Regions from separate parts of the Actinoplanes friuliensis DSM 7358 genome, predicted to be linked through region 2. Evidence: riboswitches for the same ligand, from Rfam matches in the RefSeq annotation. Region 2 holds a riboswitch; each other region holds the start of a gene.
What was found. A riboswitch is a leader RNA that binds a small molecule or an ion and turns the genes downstream of it on or off. The one in region 2 is predicted to bind cobalamin.
Positions count from the first base shown of each region.

Region 1: linked by a shared signal. The riboswitch ahead of AFR_RS27055 (VWA domain-containing protein) and the one ahead of cobN (cobaltochelatase subunit CobN) in region 2 are both predicted to bind cobalamin.
Region 3: linked by a shared signal. The riboswitch ahead of AFR_RS35855 (ribonucleoside-diphosphate reductase subunit alpha) and the one ahead of cobN (cobaltochelatase subunit CobN) in region 2 are both predicted to bind cobalamin.
Region 4: linked by a shared signal. The riboswitch ahead of AFR_RS01565 (ABC transporter substrate-binding protein) and the one ahead of cobN (cobaltochelatase subunit CobN) in region 2 are both predicted to bind cobalamin.

Region 1 covers NC_022657.1:5,835,790-5,842,847, forward strand. The annotation lists gene AFR_RS27055 (VWA domain-containing protein) at 1-1,179, opposite strand, end outside; cobalamin riboswitch at 1,211-1,341, opposite strand; gene AFR_RS27060 (gluconokinase) at 1,768-3,339, opposite strand; gene AFR_RS27065 (hypothetical protein) at 3,389-4,699, opposite strand; gene AFR_RS27070 (SigE family RNA polymerase sigma factor) at 4,696-5,193, opposite strand; gene AFR_RS27075 (SRPBCC family protein) at 5,250-5,771, opposite strand; gene AFR_RS27080 (ArsR/SmtB family transcription factor) at 5,768-6,073, opposite strand; gene AFR_RS27085 (glycosyltransferase) at 6,132-7,058, shown strand, end outside.
Region 2 covers NC_022657.1:7,409,639-7,416,696, forward strand. The annotation lists gene cobN (cobaltochelatase subunit CobN) at 1-2,559, opposite strand, end outside; cobalamin riboswitch at 2,593-2,740, opposite strand; gene AFR_RS34130 (ferredoxin-like domain-containing protein) at 2,812-4,020, shown strand; gene AFR_RS34135 (precorrin-8X methylmutase) at 4,022-4,639, shown strand; gene AFR_RS34140 (precorrin-2 C(20)-methyltransferase) at 4,641-6,152, shown strand; gene AFR_RS34145 (cobalt-precorrin-6A reductase) at 6,115-6,858, opposite strand; gene cobM (precorrin-4 C(11)-methyltransferase) at 6,855-7,058, opposite strand, start outside.
Region 3 covers NC_022657.1:7,783,788-7,790,845, forward strand. The annotation lists gene recA (recombinase RecA) at 78-1,124, opposite strand; gene AFR_RS35840 (DUF3046 domain-containing protein) at 1,327-1,527, opposite strand; gene AFR_RS35845 (GNAT family N-acetyltransferase) at 1,601-2,302, shown strand; gene AFR_RS35850 (UdgX family uracil-DNA binding protein) at 2,274-2,936, opposite strand; cobalamin riboswitch at 3,050-3,258, shown strand; gene AFR_RS35855 (ribonucleoside-diphosphate reductase subunit alpha) at 3,395-5,788, shown strand; gene AFR_RS35860 (ribonucleotide-diphosphate reductase subunit beta) at 5,789-6,784, shown strand; gene AFR_RS35865 (aminotransferase class I/II-fold pyridoxal phosphate-dependent enzyme) at 6,865-7,058, opposite strand, start outside.
Region 4 covers NC_022657.1:313,828-320,885, reverse strand. The annotation lists gene AFR_RS01565 (ABC transporter substrate-binding protein) at 128-1,045, opposite strand; cobalamin riboswitch at 1,129-1,267, opposite strand; gene AFR_RS01560 (TetR/AcrR family transcriptional regulator) at 1,364-1,933, opposite strand; gene AFR_RS01555 (SLATT domain-containing protein) at 1,974-2,576, opposite strand; gene AFR_RS01550 (metallophosphoesterase family protein) at 2,729-4,942, shown strand; gene AFR_RS01545 (hypothetical protein) at 4,939-5,478, opposite strand; gene AFR_RS01540 (hypothetical protein) at 5,553-5,864, opposite strand; partial or broken gene AFR_RS01535 (M14 family metallopeptidase) at 5,999-7,058, opposite strand, start outside.

The DNA of each region.
Region 1 (7,058 bases), 1.6 Mb from region 2:
GCTGTCCGGGCCGCTGCTGTCCGGGCCGCTGCTGTTCGGGCCTCCGCTGCTTTGCGGGCGGTTGCTGCTGTCCGGGGTCCCGTTGCTGTCGGGGCCACCGCCGGAGTCGGGGCCGTTGTCGTCCGGGCCGCCCGACGGCGGCTGCGGGTCGTCGTCCGGATCGTCGTCCATGCCGGCCTGGTCGAGGGCTTCTTCGAGGCGCTCCTCGTCCGTACCGGGCGGGTCGAGCGGGTCCTTGCGGCGCCGGTGCGGCAGAGCCAGGCGGGCCGCGTCACGGATGTCGTCGGCGGTGACCCGGTCGCGTCCGTGCCAGGCCGCCAGTGCCACCGCACAGCGGGCGACCACGATGTCCGCGCGCATCCCGTCGACCCCGTAGGCCAGGCAGACCCGGGCGATGCGGTCCAGCTCGGTGTCGGGCAGCAGCACCGACGGCACCGCCTCACGAGCCGCCAGGATCCGCGCAGCCAGCGCGGTCTCGTCAGCCGCGAACCGCGCCGCAAAAGCATCCGGCCCCGCCTCGTACGCCAGCCGCCGCCGCACCACCTCGGCCCGCAACTTGGCATCCCGCGGCGCCGACACGGTGACAACGAGGCCGAACCGGTCGACGAGCTGCGGCCGAGGCTCACCCTCTTCGGGGTTCATCGTCCCCACCAGCAGGAACCGCGCCGCATGCTTGACCGACACACCGTCCCGCTCGACGTGGGCACGCCCCATGGCGGCCGCGTCCAGCAGCAGGTCCACCAGGTGATCCGGCAGCAGATTGACCTCGTCGACATACAGCGCACCCCGGTGCGCGGCGGCGAGCAGACCCGGCTCGTAAGCCTTCACCCCGTCGGCCAGCGCCCGCTGAATGTCCAGCGTCCCGACCACCCGATCCTCGGTGGCCCCGACCGGCAACTCGACCAGCGTCGCCGGCCGATGCCCGTGCGGCGCCCCCGGCTCGTGCGGCCCATCAGGACACCCCGGGTCGGGCGCGGCAGGATCACAGGCGAACCGGCACCCCCGCACCACATCAACCTCGGGAAGCAACGAAGCCAGCGCCCGGACCACGGTCGACTTCGCCGTGCCCTTCTCCCCACGCACGAGCACCCCGCCGACAGCGGGCGAAACAGCAGTCAACAACAGCGCAAGCCGCAAATCGTCAAGTCCGACGACAGCAGAGAACGGGTACGGCGTCACGCCCGGTCCTTTCCGCGGGTCCGCGCCCACGTGCAGAAGGTGCGAGCGGCCGGAGTCTCCTGACTTCCAGGGGCGTGAACCCCCGGTCACAGTGGCGGGACCGTCCCGGTCTCCCACCGGGTTCCTCCACTGCCGCTCGCGAGCCACTCTTTCTCACCCCCACCACCCCGTCAACGTGGGGGTGGGGATACTCACGACTTCGGCCGGCCGCTACTGATGACGATCAAAATCTTGAAGGTCATGTCGTAGGTCCGTGCCGGGTACAGACCGTCGCTCCCGCCGTTTGCCGGCTCCGTGCTCCCAGACCAGCCCCGAACCCCGGCCGCTCGCTCGCCCGGGTCCGCCATCAGCGCAGAGCAACCGGGCCCGACAGACCCAGCCGACGTTCGCGGCTGCCGCCCAGCGGCCGGCATCAGCCCTGTCTGCCGATGCCACCCGCTCAGAAAGACCCGACCGGTCAGCAACCAACCGGCGCCGCGGACCGGTCGAGGGTGAGGCAAGGCGGTCGCACGGACCAACCGCGCCCGCAAGCGAGGCCTGGCAGGCGGGCGCGCAGCGGTGGTTGGGCGGCCAGGCAGTGGTCGTGGGTCAGGTGGGGTTGGGGACGGCTTTTTCGGTGCCGGGGAGGGGTTCGGGGGCGATCTTGTCGAGTTCGGTGAGGACGTCGGTGACGGCGAGGGCTGAGCGTTCGACCAGGGGGCGGAGGCGGCGGTAGAGGGCGGCGTCCGACTCGTCCGGGCGGGTGTGGTCGTTGATGCCGATCATGGCTGCGGCCTGGTCCAGGTCCGGGAGTTCGCCGAGGGCGTGGCGGGCGAGGAGGCAGGCGCCCAGGGCTGTGCCTTCCGGGGTTTCGGCGACGGCTACGGGGAGGTCGAGGGCTGAGGCGAGGATGCCGACCCAGAGTTCCGAGGCCACCGCGCCGCCGGTGGCGCGGACCTCGGTCATGGCGATGCCCTCGTCGGCGAAGGTGTCGCGGACCAGGGCCAGTTGCTGGCAGACGCCTTCGACGGCGGCTCGGACGAGGTGGGCGCGGCCGTGTTCGCGGCGGAGGCCCAGGTAGGCGCCGCGCATGCCGCCGCGCCACCAGGGGGCTCGTTCGCCGAGGAGGTACGGGAGGCAGAGGAGGCCTTCGCTGCCGGCGGCGATCTCGGCGGCTTCGACGAGGAGGGCGGCGTCGCGGACGTCGGCGTCCTCGCCCTCGGCGGCCGGGCGGTCGAAGCTGCCGGCGAAGGTCTCCCCGGCCCAGCGGACCACCGACCCGGCGTTGTTGATCGCGCCGCCGACGACCCAGTGTTCCTCGGTGAGGGCGTAGCAGAACAAGCGGCCGGCATTGTCCGCGGTGGGGCCGTTGACGATCGTGCGCAGGGCGCCGCTGGTGCCGAGGGAGACAGCCGCGACGCCCGCGGGGGTGGCGCCGACGCCGAGGTTGGCGAGGGGGCCGTCGGCCGCGCCGATGATCAGGGGGATTTCCGGGGGCAGGCCGGCGGCGGAGGCCACCTCGGGGCGCAGGCGCAGCCGGTGGGTGGTCGGGACGACCTCGGCGAGCTGGTTCTCGCGGACGCCGGTCAGTGACAGGGCCTCGGGGTCCCAGTGGCGTTCGTGGATGTCGTACATGCCGGTGCCGGAGGCCAGGGACAGGTCGAGGAGGAAACCCTCGGCGGCGAGTCCGGCCAGGACCACTTCCTTGACGCCGCCCCAGCGCGGGGTGTCGCGCACCTTCGCCGGGTCGTTCGCGTTCCACCAGGTCAGCTTGGCGAGGGGTGACATCGGGTGGACCGGGGTGCCCGTCCTGGCCTGGAGGCCTTTGGCACGACCGGCGGCGTTGATCTCGTCGGCCTGGCCGGAGGCGCGGTTGTCGGCCCAGGTGATCAGGGGGCCGAGCGGGGCGCCGTTCGCGTCCATCGGGGCGAGGCCGTGCAGGAAGGCGCTCAGGCCGATGGCGATGACCCGGTCGCCCTGTGCGGCGGACTCCTTGGCCACCGTGACGAGGGCTTCGATCGCCGCGTCGCGGAGCTTGTCCGGGTCGAGTTCGGCCTGGCCCGGCCCGGGGACCGAGAGGGGATAGTGCACGCTCGTCATGGCCCGGACCTCACCGGCGGGGCCGGCGGCGATCGCTTTTGTCGCGGTGGTTCCGGTGTCGATGCCGATGACGACGTCCATGCAGACCCTCCCTGGTCGATGACGGCCGGTGGGCCACTGGAGAATCACCCTAACCGCGCAACGGCACCAGCACCGGGCGCGCACCCGCCCGGGTCACTTCGACCTCGCGGGCAGCGTCCGGCAGCAGCGCCGCGTCACCCGTGACCGGCAGCCAGCCACCGGCCCGGGTCCGGTAACGCAGAGTCGCGTTGCCGGCCGCGACCACCACACCTTGCCTGTCGGGAAGCCGCACCTGCAGGGTCAGGGCCGCGCCGGGATCGGTGAAGCCGTTCAGGACCGCGTCGGGGGTCTCCAGCTGCAGGAAGACGCGGCTGCGGCCGTCGGGTGCCGTCAGCGTCTGCACGACGAAGCGGCGGCGGTCGGCGGTCGCGCCCCGGATGAGCCAGGTGTCGACTGCGGGGGTGATCCAGTAGCCGTACGTGTCCGCGTACCCCTCGCGGGTGGAGAGGTCCCACGGGCCGAGACCGTCACGGTCGAGGTCCGCGTCGGCGGGCCAGGCGCGGTCGCGGCCCGGCAGCCGGCGGTCGAGGCGTTCGGAGCCGGACCACCCGGAGCCCGGACGCCCGCCGCCGGCCGCCTCGATCAGCGCGGACTGGTTGGCCAGGCCGACGGCGAGGCTGCCGGCGCCGTCGCGGCGGCCGGCGCGGACGGCGATCTGGACCGAGGTGTTCTGCTTGCCGGCCGTAGCGAAGAAGACGCCGTCGTGGGCCCGGAAGTCCGGTGCGGTGAAGGTACGCCTGATCCGGCCGCCGGCGTCGTAGGTGAGGCTCGGGGAGTACCGGGCGTCGCGGCCGTCGTCGAGGATCATCACGACGTCGCGGTCGGGGCCGAGCAGGGCGACCGCGGAGTTCGACGCCAGGGTGAGCATCTGTTCGAGGGAGATGACCACCGGGCCGGCCGGTGTCTGCTCGACGAAGCCGATCATGCCGTAGTCGATCTGCCCGATCGGCGACGCGACCTCCTCCCGCACCCGCTGCGCGACGACCGCGGCGCGGCTGTCGTGCGGGGCTGTCCCGGCCCAGACGACCTTCGGCTCGCCGACCAGGCGCTTGCTGCCGACGTGGTCACGCCAGGCCGCACGGACGCTGTCCAGATAGGCGGTGTCCTCCCGCAGGTCACCCCGCGTCGGACCGTCCAGCAGCGGTGAGGCCACCGGTGCCCGCCGGTCGCCGTGGTCCCTGGACAGGCCCACACCCGCGGCCGATCCGGCGACGACCGTGGCGAGTCCGGCGCCGAGCACCGCGCGGCGGCGGACGACACGGCGGTGCCCGCCGGCGCGGACCCGCTCGAGCAGGTCGGGCGGCGAGGACAGGTCGCCGGTGGCGCGTTCCAGTGCCGTACGGATGTCGGTGTCGGTCATCGCGCTCCCCCTTCGGTCGTGGCGGTGACGGGGGCGAGGACTGTGCGCAGGCGTTCGAGGCCGCGTGAGGCGTTGCTCTTCACGTTGCCCTCGGAACAGTCGAGCGCCCGGGCGACCTCCGCGATCGGCAGGTCGTCCAGGTAGCGCAGGATCACGGCGGCCCGTTGCCGCGGTGGCAGGGTGCGCAGCGCCTCGACAACCGCGTCGCGGACGACGATGTGCTCGCTGTGGTCCGGTTCGGCGACGTCGTGGTGGGCCAGCGGCGCCTCGGGGCGCCGGCCGCGGCTGCGCCACCGGTTGGTGGACCGGTTGACCAGCGCGCGCCGGGCGTACGCCTCGGGGGCGCCCTGGATGCGCCGCCACTTCACGTACATCTGCTCGAGGACTTCCTGCACGAGGTCCTCGGCGGTGTGCCGGTCACCGGTGAGCAGGTAGGCGACGCGGAGCAGCCCGGTGCTGCGACTTCGTACGAAGTCGTCGAATCCGTCGCGCATCCCCGCCCTCTCCCCGCCCGTCAATGTGCCTGACACCGGCGGACGGGGAAAGGTTGCTACCGGGCGAGTTCTTTCGCGTACGCGTCCCGGAGCGTCTCCCAGCCGTGGCTCATGGCGTCGCGGCCGCGGATGACGCCGACCGGGTGGCCGTCGAGGAGGCGGGTGAGCACCGCGGCGCAGAGGTGCCATCCGGCGGCGAACATCGGGACCTCGTCGCGGTGCTCGAAGACGTGCCGCAGCGTGAGCCGGGTGCCTTCGGGGATCGGTTCCAGCTCCCAGCGCAGCAGGTCGTCACCCCAGGTGTATTCGAGGACCTCGGGGGCGTCGGCACGGCGTACGGTGGCGGGCAGGTCTGTCCGATCAGGACCGTCGACCATCGCCAGGGTCGTGTCGCCGGTGACCGACAGGTCGCGCGCCGCGGCAAAAGGCGCCCACTGGTCGAGGCGTCCGGGATCGGTCAGGGCGGCCCAGACCTTGGCCGGCGGGTGCCGCAGATCGCGGACGAAGATCAGGGCCCACCGAGCGCCGTCGGGCTCGACGGTCGCGTCGCGGGCCGGGCCGGACTCGAGGTCGCTCATGATTCCTCCAGGTGGCGTTCCAGGGCGTCGAGGTGCCTGTTCCACAGACGCCGGTACGGCGCGAGCCACGCGTCGAGGGCCCGGAACTGCTCCGGTTCGAGGGAGTAGATCCGCTGCTGCGCGGAGGTGCGGCTGGACACGAACCCGGCCTCCCGCAGCACTTTCAGGTGTTTGGAGACGGCGGGCTGGCTCATGGCGAGCGTCTCGACGAGCCGGCTGACGCTGCTGTCGGCGAGGCGGAGCTCGTCGAGGATGCGGCGGCGGGTCGGCTCGGCGAGCACGGCGATGGCGTCGACAGGCACCCACTGACCATGCCACCGCGGTTATATAACCGTCAAGGCATGTAGCTATGATCATCGCATGCGGGTGCTGATCGTGACGTCCGGCTCGACGGGCGACGTGGCGCCCTACACCGGGCTCGGCGCCCGGCTGCGCGAGGCCGGGCACGAGGTCACCCTGGCCACCCACGAACCGTTCCGGGACACCGTGGAGCTGCCGTTCGTGCCGCTGCCCGGCGACCTGCGCGAGATCCTGCCGCAGGCCCGGGGCCAGGACGGCTCCGGTTCCGGCACCGGACCGCGGGCGCTGCTGCGGCTGATGCGCATCGCCCGCCCGCTGGTCGCCGAACTGGGCGACGGCATCGTGCGCGCCGTCGAGCAGACCCGGCCCGACGCGATGCTGCTGTCCACGGTGGTCGCCCCGCTGGGCTACCAGGTCGCCGAGGCCGCCGGCATCCCGTGGGCCGGGGTGTTCCTGCAACCGGTCTTCCCGACCGGCGACTTCGGGCCGGTGCTGATCGGCGGGCGACCGCTCGGCCGGCTCGGCAACCGGCTCACCGGGCGCTTCCTGGAGTCGGCGGCGCACCCGCTCTACGCCCGCCCGGTCCGCGATCTGCGCCGCCGGCTCGGGCTGCCGCAGCGCGGCATGGCGGCGCTGCAACGCGCACAACAGCACCGGTGGCCCACGTTCCACGGCTTCAGCCCGACGGTCGTGCCGCGTCCGGCCGACTGGCCCGCCTCGCAGGAGGTGGTCGGCTACTGGTGGCCGGAGCGACCGTCGGGCTGGACGCCACCCCGCGAGGTGGAAGCCTTCCTGGCCGCCGGCCCGGCACCGGTGTTCATCGGCTTCGGCAGCATGGCGGCGGGACGCGGCGAGCGCCTCGCGGCGCCGGTGCTGGAAGCGGTGACCAAGGCCGGTGTCCGCGCGATCGTGCAGGCCGGCTGGTCGGGGCTGACGGTGGCGGGCGGCCCGGACGTGCTCAGCGTGGGCCCGATGCCGCACGACTGG
Region 2 (7,058 bases):
CGCCAGGATCTCGGCGATGTCGTCACCCGCCGTGCGCATGGCGCTGGTGCCCCAGGCCGAGAGCCCGACGGACCGCGGCCAGTCGCCGTAGTCGCTGCGGTAGCGGGTGAGCAGCGACTCCGCCATGGCCTGCCCGGTCTCCCAGGCCAGCATGCTCGGGATGGCCTTGGGGTCGACGGAGTAGAAGTTGCGGCCGGTCGGGAGCACGTTGATCAGGCCGCGCAGCGGTGAGCCGCTCGGCCCGGCCGGCACGTATCCGCCGTCGAGGGCGTGCAGGACGTTGGTCAGCTCGTCGGTCGTTCGCGCGAGCCGGGGCACCACCTCGGTGGCGGCAAAACGCAGGACGTTCGCCACCGTCTCGTCGTCGGTGACCTCCGCGGCGGCAGCCGGTTCCCAGCCACGCTCCTCCATGGCGGCAACCAGCGCGTGAGCCTGCGCCTCGACAGCGTCGGTCTCGGCGGTGGACGCCTCCTCGGCCAGGCCCAGCGCCTCGCGCAGACCTGGCAGGGCGGCGACCTGACCGGCCCACATCTGCCGGGCGCGCAGCATCGCGAGCACCAGGTTGACCCGGGCTTCGCCGGTCGGGGCGGCGCCGAGGATGTGCAGGCCGTCGCGGATCTGCACGTCCTTGATCTCGCAGAGCCAGCCGTCGACGTGGAGGATGAACTCGTCGAACTCCTCGTCGTCGGGGCGGTTGTCGAGTCCGAGGTCGTGGTCCATCTTGGCCGCCTGGATCAGCGTCCAGATCTGGGCGCGGATCGCGGGCAGCTTCGCCGGGTCGAGGGCGGCGATGTTGGCGTGCTCGTCGAGCAACTGCTCGAGCCGGGCGACGTCGCCGTACGACTCGGCGCGGGCCATCGGCGGGATCAGGTGGTCGACCAGGGTGGCGTGGGCGCGGCGCTTGGCCTGGGTGCCCTCGCCCGGGTCGTTGACCAGGAACGGGTAGATCAGCGGCAGGTCACCGAGGGCCGCGTCGGTGCCGTCCGAGGCGGACATGCCGACGTTCTTGCCGGGCAGCCATTCGAGGTTGCCGTGCTTACCGACGTGCACGACCGCGTGCGCGCCGAACTCCTCGGCCACCCACCTGTACGCAGCGAGGTAGTGATGGCTCGGCGGCAGATCCGGGTCGTGGTAGATCGCGACCGGGTTGGCACCGAAACCCCGCGGCGGCTGGACCATCACGACGACGTTCTCACCGCGCAGGGCGGCGAGCACGATGTCGTCCTGGTCGACGTAGAGCTCACCGGGCGCCTGCCCCCAGTGCTGCTCCATCGACTCGCGCAGGTCGGCCGGCAGCGTCGCGAACCACGAACGGTACGAGTCGCCGGAGATGCGGACCGGGTTGCCGGCGAGCTGGTCCTCGGTCAGCCAGTCCGGGTCCTGACCACCGGCCGCGATCAGCGCGTGGATGAGCTTGTCGCCGTCACTCTCGGCCACTCCCGGAAACTCCCCGACCTGGTAACCGCGCTCCTGCATGGCCTGGAGCAGGCGGACCGTCGAGACCGGAGTGTCGAGCCCGACGGCATTACCGATCCTCGAATGCTTGGTCGGGTACGCGGAGAGCATGACCACGATCCGCCGCTCGGCCGGCGGGATGTGCCGCAGCCGGGCGTGGGCGACGGCGATGCCGGCGACCCGTGCGGCACGCTCGGGATCCGGCACGTAGACGGAGAGCCCGTCGGGGTCGATCTCCTTGAACGAGAACGGCACGGTGATGATCCGGCCGTCGAACTCGGGGATCGCCACCTGCGTCGCCGCGTCCAGCGGGGACAGACCGTCGTCGCTGGCCTCCCACGCGGCGCGGCTGCTGGTCAGGCACAGGCCCTGCAGGATCGGCACGTCGAGGTCGGCGAGCACGCCGACGTCCCACGCCTCGTCGTCGCCACCGGCGGACACGGTCGCGGGCTTGGTGCCACCGGCGGCGAGCACGGTCACGACCAGGGCGTCCGCCTTGCGCAGCTCGGCGAGCAGCTCGGGTGACGCCGTACGCAGGGAGGCCGTGAAGATCGGCAGTGGCCGTGCGCCCTTGGCCTCGAGGGCCTGGCAGAGGGCCTCGACAAAGTTCGTGTTTCCGGCCATGTGGTGCGCGCGGTAGTAGAGCACCGCGACCGTCGGGCCCGTGGTGTCGGCGGCATCGCGCGGCAGCAGACCCCAGTCGGGCGCGGGCACGGGCGCGGCGAACCCGTGACCGGTCAGGAGGATCGTGTCGGAGAGGAAGTCGTGCAGCGCCGCCAGATTGTCCGCGCCGCCGTAGGCCAGGTAGCCGTGCGCCTCGGCCGCCACCCCCGCGGGCACGGTCGACAGCTTCATCAGGTCGGCGTCGGGGGCCTGCTCGCCACCGAGGACCACCACCGGGACAGGCCCGGCGAGCAGCGCGTCGAGGCCCTCCTCCCAGGCCCGGCGCCCGCCGAGGATGCGGACGACGACCAGCTCGGCCCCGTCGAGCAGGGCGGGCAGGTCGGCGACCGCGGTGCGGGCCGGATTGGCCAGGCGGTAATCGGCGCCGCTGGCACGGGCGCTCAGCAGGTCGGTGTCGGACGTCGACAGCAGCAGAAACACGGCTCTCCCCTCGGGGTCCGCGCCCCGGGTCGAAGGAATTCACGGCGACCGGAGTTCCTGGCTGCAAGGTCTATCAGGACCCTGTGACAGTGGCGGGACCGCGCCGGACTCGCACCGGCTTCCTCCGCGGCGTCGCCGCACGTGGACTCCCACTCTTGCGACCGGTGAGGGTGACGTCAAGGCGGGGTGGCCGGTGTGACGATGCCGACCGTCGCCGGGAAAGTGTCGGGCCCGATCCGTAGTATCCGGGCCGTGCCTCAGCCATCACCACGTGCCGATGCGGACGCCTGCCCGGGCGCCCTGCGGTTGCACGCCGCAGCCGACGGGCCGCTGGCGCGCGTCCGCCTGCCGGGTGGGCGGCTGACCGGTGCGCAGCTGGCGGCGCTGCGGGTCCTGGCCCAGCAGTGGGGTGACGGCCACGCCGAGCTGACCAGCCGGGCCAATCTCCAGCTCAGAGCCCTCGAAGACGTTCCGGTGGACCAGCTCGCGGCCCGCCTGCGCTCGGCGGGCCTCCTGCCCTCCGACACCCACGAGCTGGTACGCAACATAGCCGCGTCCCCACTGGCCGGCGGCCCGGACGTGGCCGGACTGGACCAGGCGCTGTGCGCGGATCCCCGGCTCGCGTCGCTGCCCGGAAGGTTCCTTTTTGCGCTCGACAGCGGCGCGGGGGACGTGGCGTTCCCGGCTGACGTGGCAGCGCTGCCGCTCCCCGATCAGGGCGACGTGGCGATCCTCTTCGCGGGCACCGACGCCGGCCTGCGGGTGCCGACCGGCGAGGTGATCCCGGCGCTGCTGGCGGCCGCCCACGCATTCCTGGACGAGCGCACCGCCCAGCAGCAAGGGGCGGATCGTGTGGCTTGGCGGGTGCGGGAGCTGACGGACGGCCCGGCCCGGGTCGCCGCACGCACTGCCGCCACGCTGGGCCGGAGCCTGGGTGAGCGTGTTCGCCTCACTCGGCCGCCGGTGCGCGAGCCGATCGGGGCCATCGCCCAGCCGGACGGGCGCCGGGCCGTCGGTGCGCTGGTGCCGCTGGGGCGCCTCACCGCCGTACAGATGAAGGTTTTGTCGGGGGCCGCGGCCCTGGTCGTGACGCCGTGGCGCGGGATCGTCGTGCCCGATCTGCCCGCGTCCGAGGTCGAGGGCTGGGTGGAAGCGCTGCGGGACGCCGGGCTGGAGGTGTCGGCGGGCTCGCGCTGGGTGGGTGTGAGCGCCTGCGCCGGGCGGCCGGGCTGCGCGAAATCGCTGGCCGACGTGCGCGCGGACGCCGATGCCGCGACCACCGCGGGCGAGGGCCTGCCCGTGCATTGGGTCGGTTGTGAGCGCGGTTGCGGGAGCCCGGCCGGGCCGCACGTGCGGGTCGAGGCCACCGGGACGGGATACGAGGTGCGGTCGCCGGAGTTCAGCGGCTCCGCACCGGCAGGTGCAGTGGGCGCGCTGGTCGGCGCCGCGAGGAAGGGCTGAGATGGAGTACGTGCACGACGGCGCGGAGATCTACCGGCGGTCGTTCGCCACGATCCGGGAGGAAGCCGACCTGTCGGGGTTGCCGGCCGACGTGGCGAGGGTCGCGGTCCGGATGATCCACGCGTGCGGGATGGTCGACCTGGTCCCCGACATCGCCTACAGCGCGGGTGTGGTGACCGCGGCACGCAAGGCGCTGCTCGGTGGCGCGCCGATCTTCTGCGACGCCGAGATGGTCGCCTCCGGGGTCACCCGCAAGCGACTGCCGGCCGGCAACGAGGTCGTCTGTACGCTGCGCGACCCGACGGTGCCCGCCCTCGCGGCGCAGCTCGGCAACACCCGCAGCGCCGCAGCGCTCGACCTGTGGGGCGACCGCCTCGCCGGCGCGGTGGTTGCGATCGGCAACGCGCCGACGGCCCTGTTCCGGCTGCTGGAGATGATCGAAGCGGGTGCACCACGACCGGCGGCGGTGCTGGGCATCCCGGTCGGCTTCATCGGCGCGGCCGAGTCGAAGGACGCCCTGGCCGCCTCCGACCTGGAGTTCCTGGTCGTGCGCGGACGGCGTGGTGGCAGTGCGATGACGGCGGCGGCGGTCAACGCCCTCGCCTCGGAGGAGGAGTAGCATGGCGGGTCGGCTGTTCGGGGTCGGGCTCGGTCCGGGCGACCCGGAGCTGGTCACCGTCAAGGCGGCGCGGCTGATCGGCGCGGCGGACGTGATCGCGTACCACGCGGCGCGCCACGGACGCAGCAATGCGCGGGCCATCGCGGAGTCCTACCTGCGTGAGGGTCAGATCGAGGAGCCGCTGATCTATCCCGTCACCACCGAGACGACCGACCACCCGGGCGGATACCAGGGCGCGATCGACGAGTTCTACGCCGAGAGCGCCGAGCGGCTGGCCGCCCATCTGGACGCGGGCCGTGACGTGGTGGTCCTGGCCGAGGGTGACCCGTTCTTCTACGGCTCCTACATGCACATGCACAAACGGCTCGCCGACCGCTACGAGGCCGTGGTCGTGCCCGGCGTTACTTCGGTGAGTGCCGCATCGGCGGTGCTCGGCCGCCCGCTGATGGAACGCGACGAGACCCTGACCGTCCTGCCCGGCACCCTGCCACCAGCAGAGCTCGCAGCGCGACTGGCCGGCACCGACTCCGCGGCCATCATGAAGCTGGGCCGCACCTTCCCCGGCGTCCGGGACGCGCTGGAGCAGGCCGGTCGCCTCGACGACGCCTGGTACGTCGAGCGGGCGACCACCGATCGCGAGCGCTCCGGCAAGGTCGCGGACATCGACCCGTCGACGGTCCCCTACTTCTCCCTGGCCCTGCTGCCGAGCAAGGCCGCTCTGACCGGCACAGCCGCTCCGACTGAAACGCCGGTGTCGCAGGACGGCCGAGGCGAGGTGACGGTCGTCGGACTGGGGCCGGCTGGGCAGGAGTGGCTGACTCCCGAGGCGCAGGCTGCACTGGCCGAGGCTGATGACGTGGTCGGTTATGGGCCTTATGTGGACCGGGTTCCGGACAGCCCGCACCGGCGGAAACACCCGTCGGACAACCGCGTCGAGGCCGAGCGGGCGGCGTTTGCGCTCGACCTGGCCAAGCGCGGCCGTCGTGTCGCGGTGGTCTCGTCGGGCGACCCCGGGGTGTTCGCGATGGCCGCCGCGGTGCTGGAGGTCAGTGAGGACCCGCAGTGGAAGGACGTTCCGGTCCGGGTGGTGCCGGGTCTGACCGCGGCGCAGGCCGTGGCCAGTCGCGCGGGTGCGCCGCTCGGGCACGACTTCTGCATCATGTCGCTCTCCGACCGGCTCAAGCCGTGGGAGGTCATCGCCGGCCGGTTGACCGCCGCGGCGAGCGCCGACCTGGTCATCGCCATCTACAACCCGGCTTCCCGGAGCCGCAAGGAACAGCTGGTCAAGGCCCGTGAGCTCCTGCTCGAGCACCGCACGCCGCAGACCCCGGTGGTTGTCGGCCGGGACGTGGGCGGGCCCGAGGAGTCGATCCTGGTTACGACGCTGGGCGAGCTCGATCCGGCGACGGTCGACATGCGCTGCTTGCTGATCGTGGGCTCGAGCCAGACCCGCATGACGACCCGCGGCGACGGCTCTACCCAGGTGTACACACCTCGTCACTACCCCGCCTGAGCCAGTCGAGGGCGGCGTCCACGGTTTCAACAACAGCACCGGACGGAAGAGGTGGGCGGTCCTGCACGACGACGGGAATGCCGCGGTCGCGGGCGGCGTCGAGCTTTGCGGTGCTGCCGCCGCTGTCCTTGGTGACCAGGACGTCGATCCGGTGCCGGTCGAGCAGGGCACCCTCGCTGCCGGTGGTGAACGGGCCGCGGTCGAGCAGCACCTCGAGGCGCCGCGGCAGGGGCGCTTCCGGGGGCTCGACCGACCGCGACAGAAACCAGCACTCGTCGACCCCGGCGAAGGCCGCGATGCTCTGCCGCCCGGTGGTCAGAAACACCCGCTCCCCCAGCGACGGCAGCAGCGCGGCGGCCGCGTCGAGCGCCGGCACCCGCAGCCAGCGGTCGCCGGGCTGCTCGGTCCAGCCGGGCCGGCGCAGCACGAGCAGCGGCACGCCAGTCTCCCGCGCCGCCGCGACGGCGTTGCCGGTCATCACCGCCGCGAACGGATGTGTCGCATCCACGATCGCGTCGATCGCCTCGGCGCGCACAAAGGAGGCCAGTCCGGCGGCACCCCCGAAACCACCGATCCGTACGCGGCCGGCGGGAAGCAGCGGTGTGCTCGTGCGCCCGGCCAGCGAGCTGATCACCTCGAAGTTGTCCACGGCGGCCGTGGCCAGTGCCCGCCCCTCGGTCGTACCCCCGAGGACCAGGACTTTCACGGCCGGCAGCGTTCCGTCGAGTAGAGGTGGCTGTCCGGGAACGCGGTGGCGGTCAGCGCCGCACCGACGACGATCACCGCGGTTCGTTTGATGCCCGCGGCGGTCACCTTCGCGGCGATGTCGGCCAGCGTGCCGCGAACGATCAGCTCGTCCTCCCGGCTCGCCCGCGCCACGACGGCGACCGGGCAGTCCACGCCGTA
Region 3 (7,058 bases), 370 kb from region 2:
TGGACAGGTGTGGAGTCACCCGGCCCGTGAAGGCCGGGTGCACCAGCGGATCGCCTCGTCGTCGGAGGTCGCATCGATCAGAAGTCGACCGGGGGCAGCTCCGGGCCGCCGGCGGCGTCGCCGGTGGTCTGGCCCACGCCGAGCTTCTCCAGGATCTTCTTCTCGATCTCGGCCGCGACGTCCGGGTTTTCCTTGAGGAACTCGCGGGCCTTTTCCTTGCCCTGGCCCAGCTGGTCACCGTCGTACGTGTACCAGGCGCCGGACTTGCGGACGATGCTCTGCTCGACGCCGACATCGATCAGCGAGCCCTCGCGAGAGATGCCCTTGCCGTACATGATGTCGAACTCGGCCTGCTTGAACGGCGCCGCGACCTTGTTCTTGACGACCTTGACGCGGGTGCGGTTACCGACGACGTCGGTGCCGTCCTTCAGGCTTTCGATGCGGCGCACGTCGAGACGCACCGACGAGTAGAACTTCAGCGCTCGGCCACCGGTCGTCGTCTCGGGCGAGCCGAACATGACGCCGATCTTCTCGCGGAGCTGGTTGATGAAGATGGCGGTCGTGCCGGAGTTGTTCAGGATGCCGGTGATCTTTCGCAGGGCCTGGCTCATGAGCCGGGCCTGCAGACCCACGTGGCTGTCGCCCATCTCGCCCTCGATCTCGGCACGCGGCACGAGCGCGGCCACCGAGTCGATGACGATGATGTCGAGCGCGCCGGAGCGGATCAGCATGTCCGCGATCTCGAGCGCCTGCTCACCGGTGTCCGGCTGGGACACCAGCAGGGCGTCGGTGTCGACACCGAGAGCCTGGGCGTAGTCGGGGTCGAGCGCGTGCTCCGCGTCGATGAAGGCGGCGATGCCGCCGTTGCGCTGGGCGTTGGCCACCGCGTGCAGGGCCACCGTCGTCTTACCGCTGGACTCCGGTCCGTAGACCTCGATGACGCGGCCGCGCGGCAGACCGCCGACGCCGAGCGCGATGTCGAGGGCAATGGACCCGGTGGGGATGACGGCCATCTGCGTGACGGGCCGTTCCCCGAGGCGCATCACCGAGCCCTTGCCGAACTGCTTGTCGATCTGCGCGAGAGCAAGGTCCAGCGCCTTGTCCCGATCAGGTCCTGCCACCATGTCCGCCACCCCTGCACTCGACTTACCAGGCGTCTTCGCCGAAGAGTTTCTGTTCATCACCACGCGGGTCACGCTAGACGTTGGGTCTGACAGAAAACGGCCGCCCGGCCGTGAGCTGTGGATGACCACGCCGCTGAGGACAATAGCCGAACACTTGTACTACAGACGAGTGACACGCCAGAACAAACGTACTAAAGAGGGGTCACTGCAGGCGGGAAGGCACCCGATCGGGGTACGCGGCCACCACTGCTCGCCAGATAGTCACCGTGTCCACACCCTGAGCGATGGATTCTTCAATGGTGCGTCCCTGGAGCGCCGAAAAACTCTGATCGGTAGCGAGGCTTCTCGCGTACGCGGGGCCGAACGCCTGCTCGAGGCGCCCCCAGAAGTCTGTCAACCGCACGGAAAAAGCGTACCCGCGGTCCAAGGGCGGCCCCGGATGCGCTCCACCCTGAGACGCACATCACTATTTGTGAATGACAGTCGATGTTCTCGACCAGCCGACTTGGGCGTCACTGACGGGTCCGCACGCCCGATTCGCGCGAATTATCGGGCAGGCCGGCAGGTACGACCCGGAGGTCGCACCTTTCTTCGCTCTGGCCGATCCTGGCGATCCGCGCTCCTGGGAGGACCTGGCTGAGCTCGCCGGTCCCGGCACGGAGATGTCGATCTCCGCCCGACCGCCCGAGGATGCCGGCTGGGAGATCCGCGGGACCAGTACCGCGTTCCAGCTCATCGATGGCAAGGTGCCGGCAGCACTCGACTCCGAAGCCATTGTCCTGACGGTCGCCGACGTTCCGGACATGATCGATCTGGTGAGCCGGACCGAGCCGGGGCCGTTCCGCCCCCGCACCATCGAGCTGGGCACCTATCTGGGCATCCGGCAGCACGGACGGCTTGTCGCCATGGCGGGCGAACGACTGCATCCGCCCGGCTGGACGGAGATCAGCGCGGTGTGCACCGATCCCGCCCATCGCGGCCGGGGGTATGCCGCCCGCTTGGTCAGGGCCCTGGCGGCGGCGATCTACGACCGTGGCGAGCGGCCGTTCCTGCACACCATGGCCACCAACACACCGGCGAACAGGCTTTTCACCTCGCTCGGTTTTGTCCGGCGCAAGGAGAACACCACTGTGTCGTTGCGCGTACCGGTCAAGAAAGAGCGGCTGCCGCGATCTTGAGATCGTCGACCAGGCCCTGGTAGGCGGTGTCCCGGTCGTCGGCCCGCAGGACCGCCGATGGGTGGATCGTGGCCAGCGCCTTGGACTCGGCCACGGGGAAGTCCTGCGGTCGCTGCGCCGAGGCAGGCCAGGGCAGCAGCTCGCCTCGGGACTTCGTCACCCGGAACGACGGTCCGAAGAGGGCCTTCGCCGCCGTCGCGCCGAGCGCCACGACCAGATCCGGCTTGAGCAGGGAAAATTCGGCGACCAGCCAGGGCCGGCACGCGGTGATGTGCGCGGGACCGGGAGTCTGGTGGATGCGCCGCTTGCCGCGGAGCTCAAAACGGAAGTGCTTGACGGTGTTGGTCAGGTAGATCGTCGACGGGTCGATGCCGGCGTCGCCGACCGCGTCGCGCAGCAGCCGGCCGGCCGGTCCGACGAACGGCAGTCCCTGCTGATCCTCGATGTCGCCGGGCTGCTCGCCGACAAAAACGAGGCGGGCGTGGGCAGCACCGCGGCCGAAGACCACCTGGGTCGCGTCCTCGTAGAGCTCGCAGCCGCGGCATCCGGGCGCCGCGGATTTCAGCTCGTCGAGGGTGTGCGTATCGGCGGGGACGAACTCCTGAGCCCCCGGCGGGGCTTGTGTTGTTGCCATGGACACGTTTCTACCCCCATCCGCCCGGTCCACGCGTGAGTCCTCACCTGAACGAGCACGATTCGACACGCCGACACGACATGTGGGGTTGCGCGTTTCGAGTCGCACCTAGATATGGTGTTGCTGCAGCTGGTTCGGACGTCCCGACGGGACGTCCGAGGCAAGAGGGAACCCGGTGGAAAACCGGGACTGCCCCGCAGCGGTGAGTGGGAACGACCGCCGTCAACAGCACTGGGCCCCGGCCTGGGAAGCGACGGCCAGTAGGAGACCGGAGATCGGTCAGGCCCGCGAGTCCGAAGACCTGCCAGCGCACCGCACGCTTCCGCGTGCGGTGGTCCGAGGCCGCGTGGGACGGCCGACGCCACTGAGGTGTACGCGCTCGACATCGGCGTGTCCACCGGCGTCCTCCTGCGCGCCCGGAGACCACTTCGGAACGGGCTCGCGAGGAGAGAGTGTTCATGACGGTCACGCAGGAGAAGACTGCGTCCGAACCGGGCGTACCCGAGCAACGCAAACATGCGATGCAGGTTCGCAAGCGCAACGGCGACACCGAGTCGGTGGATGTCAACAAGATCGTCAAAGCGGTCGAGCGCTGGGTCGCCGACCTCGACGAGGTCGACCCGCTGCGGGTGGCGACCAAGACGATCAGCGGTCTCTACGACGGCGCAACCACGGCTGAGCTCGACAAACTGTCGATCCAGACGGCGGCGGAGCTGATCGGCGAGGAGCCGCAGTATTCGCGGCTGGCGGCGCGGCTGCTGGCGGCCTTCGTCGACAAGGAGGTCCGCGGTCAGGGCATCGCGAGCTTCAGCCAGTCCATCGCCCGCGGCCGTGCGGAAGGGCTTATCGGCGACGAGACCGCTGCTTTTGTCGCGAAGAACGCCCGCAAGCTCGACGACGCCGTCGACCTGACCGGTGACCTGCGGTTCGAGTATTTCGGCCTGCGGACCGTCGCCGACCGCTATCTGCTGCGGCACCCCGAGACGCGCCTGGTCGTGGAGACACCGCAGTACTGGCTGCTGCGGGTCGCCTGCGGCCTGTCCACGTCGGCGGGCGAGGCCATCGCGTTCTACCGGCTGATGTCGTCGCTGGCCTATCTGCCCAGCTCGCCGACGTTGTTCAACTCGGGCACGCGGCACACGCAGATGTCGTCGTGCTTCCTGGTGGACTCGCCGAAGGACGAGCTGGACTCGATCTACGAGCGGTACCAGCAGGTGGCGCGGCTGTCGAAATTTGCCGGCGGTATCGGCATCTCCTGGTCGCGGGTGCGCGGTCGCGGCGCCCTGATCCGCGGCACCAACGGCCAGTCCAACGGCATCGTGCCCTTCCTGCGGACGCTCGACTCCAGCGTCGCGGCGGTCAACCAGGGCGGACGTCGCAAGGGTGCGGCCTGCGTCTACCTCGAGCCGTGGCACCCCGACATCGAGGAATTCCTCGAACTGCGTGACAACACGGGAGAGGACGCCCGCCGCACCCACAACCTGAACCTGGCCAACTGGATCCCGGACGAGTTCATGCGCCGGGTCGAGGCCGACGAGATGTGGTCGCTGGTCGACCCGAGCGACGCCCCCGACCTGCCGGACCTTTACGGCGAGGAGTTCGAGCAGGCCTACCGGATCGCGGAGAAGAAGGCGGTCAAAACCGTCAAGGCCCGTGACCTGTACGGCCGGATGATGCGCACACTCGCGCAGACCGGCAACGGCTGGATGACCTTCAAAGACCCGTCGAACCGCCTCTCCAACCAGACCGGCCGCCCCGGCAACACCATCCACCTGTCGAACCTGTGCACCGAGATCCTCGAGGTCAGCTCCGACGACGAGACGGCGGTCTGCAACCTGGGCTCGATCAACCTCGGCGCACACCTGAGCGGCGGCGACGTGGACTGGGAGAAGCTGCGGGAGACGGTGCGGACCGCGGTTGTTTTCCTCGACCGGGTCATCGACATCAACTACTACCCGAGTGATCAGGCGGCGGCGAGCAACCCGCGCTGGCGTCCCATCGGGCTCGGGCTGATGGGTCTGCAGGACGCGTTCTTCTCGCTGCGGCTGCCTTTCGACTCCGCCGAGGCCAAGGAGCTCTCGACGCGCGTCTCGGAGGAGATCTATCTGACGGCGCTGGAGACCTCGGCCTCCCTGGCCGAACGCTTCGGCCCGCACCCCGCGTACGCGGAGACCAGGGCGGCCGGCGGTGACCTGCAACCGGATCTCTGGGGTGTGACCCCGACGCAGACTGCCCGGTGGTCCGCGGTGCGGGAGCGGATCGCCGGCACCGGGCTGCGCAACTCGCTGCTGATCGCGATCGCGCCGACGGCGACGATCGCCTCCATCGCCGGCTGTTACGAGTGCATCGAGCCGCAGGTCAGCAATCTTTTCAAGCGGGAGACCCTGTCGGGCGAGTTCCTCCAGATCAACACCTATCTGGTACGCGAGCTGAAGGCGCGCGGACTCTGGACGGCGGCGGTGCGCGAGCAGATCAAGCGCGCGGAGGGCTCGGTGCAGGGCATCGAGGCGTTGCCTGCCGACGTCCGGGAGCTCTTCCGGACGGCGTGGGAGCTGCCGCAGAAGGCGCTGATCGACGTGGCCGCCGCACGGTCGCCCTACATCGACCAGTCGCAGTCGCTGAACCTTTTCATGAGCGCACCGACCATCGGCAAGGTCTCGTCGATGTACCTCTACGCCTGGAAAGCCGGGCTCAAGACCACGTACTACCTGCGCTCGCGGCCCGCGACGCGCATCCAGCAGGCCACGGTGTCCGTCGCACCGGCGGTGACGGTTGCCGTCGCCCCGGTCTCCGACGAGGAAGCCCTGGCCTGTTCCCTCGAGAACCCCGAGTCGTGTGAGGCGTGTCAGTAAATGCTGCTTGATCCCGGAATGGACCTGACCCTGCGGCCGATGAAGTACCCGCACTTCTTCGACCGCTTCAAGGACGCGATCAAGAACACCTGGACCGTCGAGGAGGTCGACCTGCATTCCGACCTCGCCGACCTGGCCAAGCTCTCGCCCGCCGAGCAGCACCTGGTCAGCCGTCTGGTCGCCTTTTTTGCCACCGGCGACACCATCGTCGCCAACAACCTCGTGCTGAACCTCTACCAGCATGTCAACTCGCCCGAGGGCCGGCTCTATCTTTCCCGGCAACTCTTCGAGGAGGCCGTGCACGTCCAGTTCTATCTGAACCTGCTCGACACCTATGTGCCGGACGAGGCGGAGCGAGCTGCGGCCTTCGACGCGGTGGAGAACATTCCGTCGATCGCCCGCAAGGCCGACTTCTGCTTCCGCTGGATCGACTCCGTTTTTGAGCTGCGCGAACTGCGGACCAAGGACGAGCGGCGGGCGTTCCTGCTCAACGTCATCTGTTTTGCCGCCTGCATCGAGGGCCTGTTCTTCTACGGCGCCTTCGCCTACGTCTATTACCTGCGCTCGCGCGGCCTGCTGCACGGGCTGGCGTCCGGGACCAACTGGGTCTTCCGCGACGAGTCGATGCACATGGCCTTTGCCTTCGACGTCGTCGAGCAGGTGCGGGCCGAGGAACCGGATCTCTTCGACGACAAGATGGAACAGCAGGTCCGGGACATGCTTTCCGAGGCCGTCGAGTGCGAGGTGCAGTTCGCGGCGGATCTGCTGGAGCAGGGCGTCTCCGGCATGTCGCTGACCGACATGCGGACCTACCTGCAGCACGTGGCTGACCGCCGCCTCACCCAGCTGGGTATCGCGCCGATCTACGGGTCGCAGAACCCGTTCGCCTTCATGGAGTTGCAGGACGTCCAGGAGCTGTCGAACTTCTTCGAACGCCGGGTGTCGGCCTATCAGGTCGGCGTCACCGGCAGCGTGAGCTTCGACGACGACTTCTAAGTCAGCGGGGCCGGCACTGCTGTCCGCCGTACGACGGGCGGCAGTGCTGGTTCGCCCCGGTCGCCTGAAGTCTGCTGACGTCATCGCGACGGGGAGGGGACCGTCGCGGGGAAGGCGGCGGTGGCCACGTCGTCGGCCAGACTTTCGATCGACCCGTCGTCGATCGGGCTCACCGTCAGCCGGATGCCGGGTGGTGAGTCGACCCGGAACAGCGAACCCGGGGCCACCGCATAACCCGCGTCGCGCAGGGTCGTCACCATGCGGGTCTCGTCCT
Region 4 (7,058 bases), 2.3 Mb from region 2:
TCCTGCCCAGACCCGCCGACCCCAGTTGAGCCATCGACCCCTGGCAAGGCAGTGCTTTCCGCGGGCTGATCGGTCGGGGGTGACCGGTCAGCCTGCGGTGCGGAATCGGCCGGCCGGGGCCGGTCGGTCACGCCGGGACCTTGGACACCGCATCGGCGACCGACTGCACCAGGTCCACCACGCGCGGGCCCCAGCGCGAAGCAATGTCGTCGTCCAGCGACACGATCTGGTCTTTCTGCACGGCGGTGACCGCCGACCAGCCCTTGCGGGCCTTGACGGTGGCGGGTGACTGCTGGCAGCACTTGGTGTCGGCCAGGAAGATCAGGTCGGGGTTGGCCTTGATCAGGGCTTCCGGCGACAGCTGCGGGTAACCGCCCTTGGAGCCGTCGGCGTCGGACGGGTCAGCGACGTTCTCCAGGCTGAACAGCCCCAGAACCGAGCCGATGAAGGTCTTCGACGTCGCGGTGTAGAGCGCCGGGTCCAGCTCGTAGTAATACGTGAGCTTGGACGGGCGGGCCGGTACGCCCTTGACGATCTTGTCGATCTGGGTGCGCATGCGGTCGGTCAGGGCTGTTGCTTCGGTCTGGTGACCGGTCAGGCGGCCGAGCTCGTCGATCTCGCGGTAGGTGTCGTCGAGGACCTTGGCCGCCGGGACGAGCAGGACCGGGATCTTGAGTTTGCCCAGCTGGTCGACGATTTTGTTGAGGTCGTCGGTGGCCACGACCAGGTCGGGGTTCTTGGCCGCGATAGCTTCGGCATTGGGCTTGAATCCGGACAGGTCGGTCTTCGGCGCGTCGGCCGGGTAGGTCGACTGGTCGTCGACCGCCACCACCTGCGGGCCGGCGCCGATGGCGAACAGCATTTCGGTCGCGCTCGGGCCGAGCGACACGATGCGCTCGGGTCGCTGGGCCAGCGTCACGCCGCCGGCCGTCACCGGATAGGCCGCGCTGCCACTCGACGGCGCAGCGCTGGGAGGCTCTTCCGAGCCGCAACCGCTGAGCAGCAAGGCAGCCGTCGCAACGACTGCCGTCAACATCCTTTTCATGCTGGTCCTCCTGTCGGCCGAGGCTGTGGTGCTTCGCCGACCGGAGATGTCACCGGCCCGCGAGGCGCCCCTCCCCGGGAGCGCTGAATCGCGACCGACGCGCAGGCGACCTGGCTTCACCCCGGGCACGGCGGGGCTCACAGTTGCGGGACAGCGCCGGAATCCCACCGGCTTCGCTGCGACGCGGTCCCATCGAAACTAGCCCACCGGTCCGACAGAAAAACCGAAGACCCTCAAGGTCCAATTCCGGTCGTAGCCGGGTGCGGGGTACGGACCGTCGCTCCCGCCGAGAAAGGGCTGCGTGAGTGGCCCGGCGCGTCAGGCCGTGACGTCGGTGCGCGGCAGGCTGGCGAGGACCATGGCCACGACCTGGTCGAACGTGGTATCGACGTCCTCACCCATGCCGAATCCGCCGTTGGCCTCGATGTCGGCGAAGCCGTGGGCTGTGACCCGCAGGCGCCGGGTGGCGTGGGTCGTCTCCGACTCGTCGAGACCGTACCCGCGCAGCACCGCGAAGAAGACGCCCAGCAGCGCGCCGCTCGCCTCCGCCAGGGCTTCATGGCGCAGCGGGTCGAACGGGATCAGGGCATAACGCCCGGGGTGCGTCACCACATAGGACCGGTATGCCTGCATCAGCGCTGCCACCGCGTCGTCGCGGCTGCGACCCATCACCACGGTCGAGAGGGTGGCGGTGACGTCGCGCAACACGCGCAGCGCCATGAGGTCGCGGAGGTCGGCCAGGCTGCCGACGTGCTTGTAGAGCGACGGCGCGGCAACACCGGCCCGGTCGGCGACGGCTGCAAGACTCAGGCCTTCGAGGCCCTTCTCGTCGACCAGGGTCAGCGCGACCGCGACCACCGCGTCGGCACTGAGACCAGCCCTAGGCACGTTGGCTACCATTCATAACCAGTAGGCTAACTCACATAGTTCAAGAACGCTGCTCCCCGCCCGCGGGCAGCTGCGGATCGCGCGTCACGAAGTTGGTGATGTTCGTCCGGAATTCGGAGAGCCATTCGGCCGTCTCGGCGTCGATCAGGTCCGCGACATCGGTGGTGAATTGCTCGATCAGGTCGAGGCCGATCTTGATGGTGGTGGCATCAGCGCCGAATGCGGCTTCCGCATTCGCAGCCGTCCAGGCAAAACGGAACGCCGCGAGCCGCCTTTCCAGTGCGCGGGCTGTGGTGATGTCGCGCATCCAGCCCGAGGACAGGCCGAAGAAGTGGTCGAAAGCCACACAGCCGGCCGCGAGCGCCAGCATGATGTAGCCCCAATTGGCGCTGCGATCAGCGGTGGCTGCCAGCAACGGCGCTATTCCGCCGACAACCGCGAAGAGGATGGCGAGGACCCGCAACGACCGCGATCCGACCCGCTTCACCGCCTTGTCGCGCAGATACCAGTCCCTCGCCTCGGACGCGGATTCCTCGGCCCAGACGCGCAGACGGTCCAATGTCGCCGCCGGATCCCGCCAATCCTCGACGGTCGGCACAGGCATCGCGGCCGGTTGCAGATCACGCTTGCGGCGGTTCCCCATGGCACACCACCTTTTCCGTCAGGGATTGACACGCGTCAACCTTACTCATGACTAGGCAGACACCTTGGCCACCTTCCGTGTACTGGCGCCTACTCTGCGCAAACCTTACGATCAATAGCACGGAAAGCGAATAGGCCAACTCGGAGGGTGACATGAGCCTCATCCTTCATCTCTCCGACCTTCACCTCTCCCCACCCGACGATCGCGAAACGGTCGGCGATCACAAGATCAATGTCATTCCCCTGCAAGACCGCGTACGCCGGACCGAGCTGATCCGGACGACTCTCCGTGAGCTCGGCCGTGCCCTCGCCAGTGGACGTCGCCCCCTCGACGCGGTCGTGATCAGCGGAGACGTGACCTACCAGGGGCGCGCCGACGGCTTCGACCTGCTGCCCCGCACCCTCGAGGAACTCGGCCCGGTCCTCCCCGACCCCGACAAGATCCTCGTGGTGCCGGGCAACCACGACGTCCGGTGGTATTCGGCGCCCTCCAGCGCGGAGCGCTACGAGCAGTTCCTCAGGCTCCGGACTCTCGGTTACCGCACACCGCTCCTCGAGGGGATCGACTTCAACCGGTACGGGGAGATGCCGAGTGCGCCCCCGCACCCGCCGACGGTGGTCGCCGAAGACGGCAGTTTTGTCCTCGTAGGGCTCAACACGGCCAATCACTGCGGCGTCGAGATGGAGACCACACCCGAGGTGCGGGCCGCCTACGCCGCGCTGGACAGCCGGGCCGGCACGGATCCCGACCTCAGGACTTTGCTGGACGACTGGAAGCTGCGCGGGCGTTTCGACATCGCCCGCCTGGGCCCTCACCAGCAGCGACACGCCTCGGACGCCCTCCGCGAGCTCGCACCCGAGGGCGCGGTCCGCATCGCCGTGATGCATCACCAGCTGCTGCCGATCAGCCCGGACGAGGAGGTCAAGCCGTTCGAGGCGCTGACCAACCTCGGCGAGGTGCGCGACTTCCTGGCCGGCAACAACATCGACCTGCTGCTGCACGGCCACAAGCACGTCGAGCACATCTACGCCGACCGCTACCGCCCCAGCTTGCGCGGCCTGAACAACGGCATCCGCAAACTACTCGTCTGCTCCGCCGGCACCGTCGGCCTGGGCCAGGCCTACGGCGGTGAGGTCGCGAAGCTGCTCACGATCGACGGCAAGCACCTCGCTGCCCGCCGCGTGACCGTCGAGAGTGTGCCCGCGACCCGCAACGGCATCCCGCTGATGGTGAGCGCGTTCCGCACTGAGTCGTACCGGATCGCCAACGACGAACCCGCCGAGACCGGCGAGATCACCGGGACCACCGCCCAGGACGTGCACGAGCAGCTCATCGACCTGTACGCGAAGGATCGCATCCAGCCGCGCTCGCCGCTCATCTGCCGATTCACCGACGGGCAGTCCGCGCTGAACCGGCCGGCGTCGTACCCGCCGCTGCCGCTCGGCCGGGCGAACGACGACGACTGGTTCGAGCGGATGACCGGTCTCTGGCAGCGGCACACGCCGATCCGGGGCATGCCGTTCAACCACGGCTCCCGCATCTACAACTACGGCGGCAACCGTGACCAGCTCGACGCCGCCGCCCAGACACTGTCGCGTGACCCGGCCAGCGGCAAGGCGCTCGTGGTCCTGCTCGAGCCGATGCGTGATCACCCCGACGGTACCGATCTGCGCTATCCCGCCTTCTGCCTGGCCCAGTTTGTCGTCGACGGCGACCGGCTCGACGTGGTCGCGTACTTCCGCAAGCAGGAGATGCGCTACTGGTGGGCGATCAACGTCGCCGAGCTGGCGATCCTTCAGGAACGCATGCTCGAGGAGCTGCGCGCCCTGGACGCCCAGTACGAGCCGGGCGAGATCACGACCGTCACGGCGATCCCGGTCGTGGCGGAGAAGGTCCCCCGCGTCGCCGTGCCGCGCATCGACCAGGTCGCTGACGAACAGCCCGGTGAGCTGGTGCGGCTCGCCCTGTCGGTGTGCGCCCGCGACTTCCCCGACCGCGACACGTTCGTCGACCAGTGGTCAGCGGTGGTCAACGACTGGCGGCCGGGCCTCACCGCCACCGTCGACGGCGATCCGGTCGCGACGTTCGGCCTCCAGGCCCTGGCCGAGGTGATCGAGAACGTCTCGCATGCCATCGGCACCGAGGACCGCGTCACGGAGATCATCAGCTGCTTGAAACAGATGCATCAGCAGAACGTCAGCTTCGCCACCAAGATGCAGAGCAGAAACAACTACAAACGTACGCACGAAGAATGGCGCCGGGAGGTGCAGCCGCTCGTCACCCGGCTGCTGGCGACCGTGAACCGCATCCTGAAGAGTCCCGATCACCCGCACCTCGTACAGGGGCCGCAGGACCGGACCGCCTAGCCGAACACCTCTTCGGACAGGCGTTCATTGGCGACCGTCGAGAGTTTGATCCCGAAGATGAAGATGTCGGGGACGCCGTCGTGGACAAATTCCTCGCGCTGTGTGCCCTCGGACGCGTCGAGCAGCTTTTCGACGAGCTTGGTGAGATGCAGCGTGAAGTGCCGAAGCTGAGAATATTTCGGCAGTCCCGCCACGTCGGCGTGATAGGTCGCGTCGTGGCGGAGCTGGGCCCGCTGCAGGTCGAGCAGGGTTTTGCTCGCCCGGACCGCACCACCGCCGTCGAAGCCGACACCGTGCAGCGGGTGACGGGACTCCAACGTGTCCAGTCGTTCCGCATAACGCTGCTGCAGATTGACGCCGAACGCGCCCGACAGCCGCCGGGCCATCTCCCGCAGGTCGGCGGCGGCGCTCAGCAGGGTGACGCGGTCGACCTGTTCGTTGTGCTCGGCGCGATCACAATGCCTGGCCAGCCCGCCCGCGATGCGGATCAGAACCGGCAACTCTGCCTGGAGCGCCAAATCGCCATTGACTGACACGTCTGCCATTATTCGCCTAAGAAAGTCGGTGCGAGTCGTCTTTTCGTTTTCCGGGCCCGGCGGAACGGCGGAATTCAGCCCCGCCGATCGAGGGCCTCGGCCCAGGCGACCGCGACCGCGGCAACCTGGATCAGCTCGCGGCGCAGCGCCTCCGGGTCGTCCTCGGCGGTTGCCTCCGCGACCTCCTCGAGCAGGATGTGCCGCCAGCTCAGGCTTCCGGTGGCGGCCGCCTCGTCACATTCCTTGCGCGCCAGCGCCGCCTCGGCGGCGTACGCCGGCCCGGTGCCGTCGGGGTGATTCTGCAGACCCCACTTCTTGTCCTGTGCTCGGCGCTCGGCGGCGACCTCGGCCAGCACGGCAGCCGGTTCGGACCGGACATCGCCCATGGGGACTCCCTCTCACCACGCTCCCCACCACCCGGGGAGAACGCATAGTAAACCCGACTCGGGCCACAACAGACACGACCGACGCCCCACCAGCAGAACCGGTGAGGCGTCGGGCGTACGGGTGGTGAGGATCAGCAGTACGTCGACTGCTTACCGATGACCTTGTAGGGGCAGTCCGCCGCCTCGGCGAGCATCAGGGCGGCCTCCTTGTTACGGGTGGTCTCCCGGGTGATCACGCTGGCGGGCGGGTAGAAGCCGCCGCCCGACGAACTGGTCGGGTACATCTCGAAGGTGTACGCGAAGATCCGGTGCGTTCCCCACAGCCAGTCCAGCAGATCGCCGTCCGTGATGTAGAGGTCGCTCGACTGCTGCGGTGTGTAGCGGTTGGTCGCCGCCATCTGCCGACCCAGCGTCGCGAACGTGTTGTTCTGGTCGGCGCTCATGCCGGTCGTGGTGTTCGCGGTGGTGTGACCGAACGGCCAGAGCACCAGCTCCGAGTACGTATGGAAGTCCATCGCGGCCTTGATCTGCTGAACGCCGCCGACGATCCGGCTGTTGACGAAGTCGCGGATCACCCGGGTCTCCGGTGCCGAGAACGCCGCGGTGCCGCGGTACGTCTCCGAGGAGAAGCTGCCGGACGAGCCGCCGCAGCAGCCCCACTTGTAGCCGTAGTTGCGGTTCAGGTCCGTGCCGACGTACGAGGAACCGGCGTTGGGCTGGCGGTTCTTGCGCCACGAGCGGTAGCTGCCGGTCGCGACGTCGTACTCGGAGCCGTCCGGGTTGACCGACGGGATGATCCAGATCTCGCGGCTGTTGACGACGTTGCGGACCCGGGAGTCGGAGGCGTAGTTGTCGGCGTACATGTGAAGCAGGTAGACCGCCATCTCGACCGTGAGGTGCTCACGGGCGTGGTGGTTGGCGTCGTAGAGAACCTCGGGCTCGCTCTCGTCCGTACCCACGTTGTCGGAGATCTTCACGGCGACGATGTCGCGGCCCTGGTACGTCTGGCCGAGCACCCGCTTGCTGGCGATCGCCGGGTACTGCGCGACGATCGCGTTCACCTCGCTGATCATCTCGCCGTAGTTGTGGTAGGCCGCGTCACGGGAGGGGAAGTCCAGCGTGGACACGTCCTCGGTGGGCAGCGCGATCGCCGCCGGCTTGACCGTGAAACCGAGCGCGCGCAGTGCCTTGAGC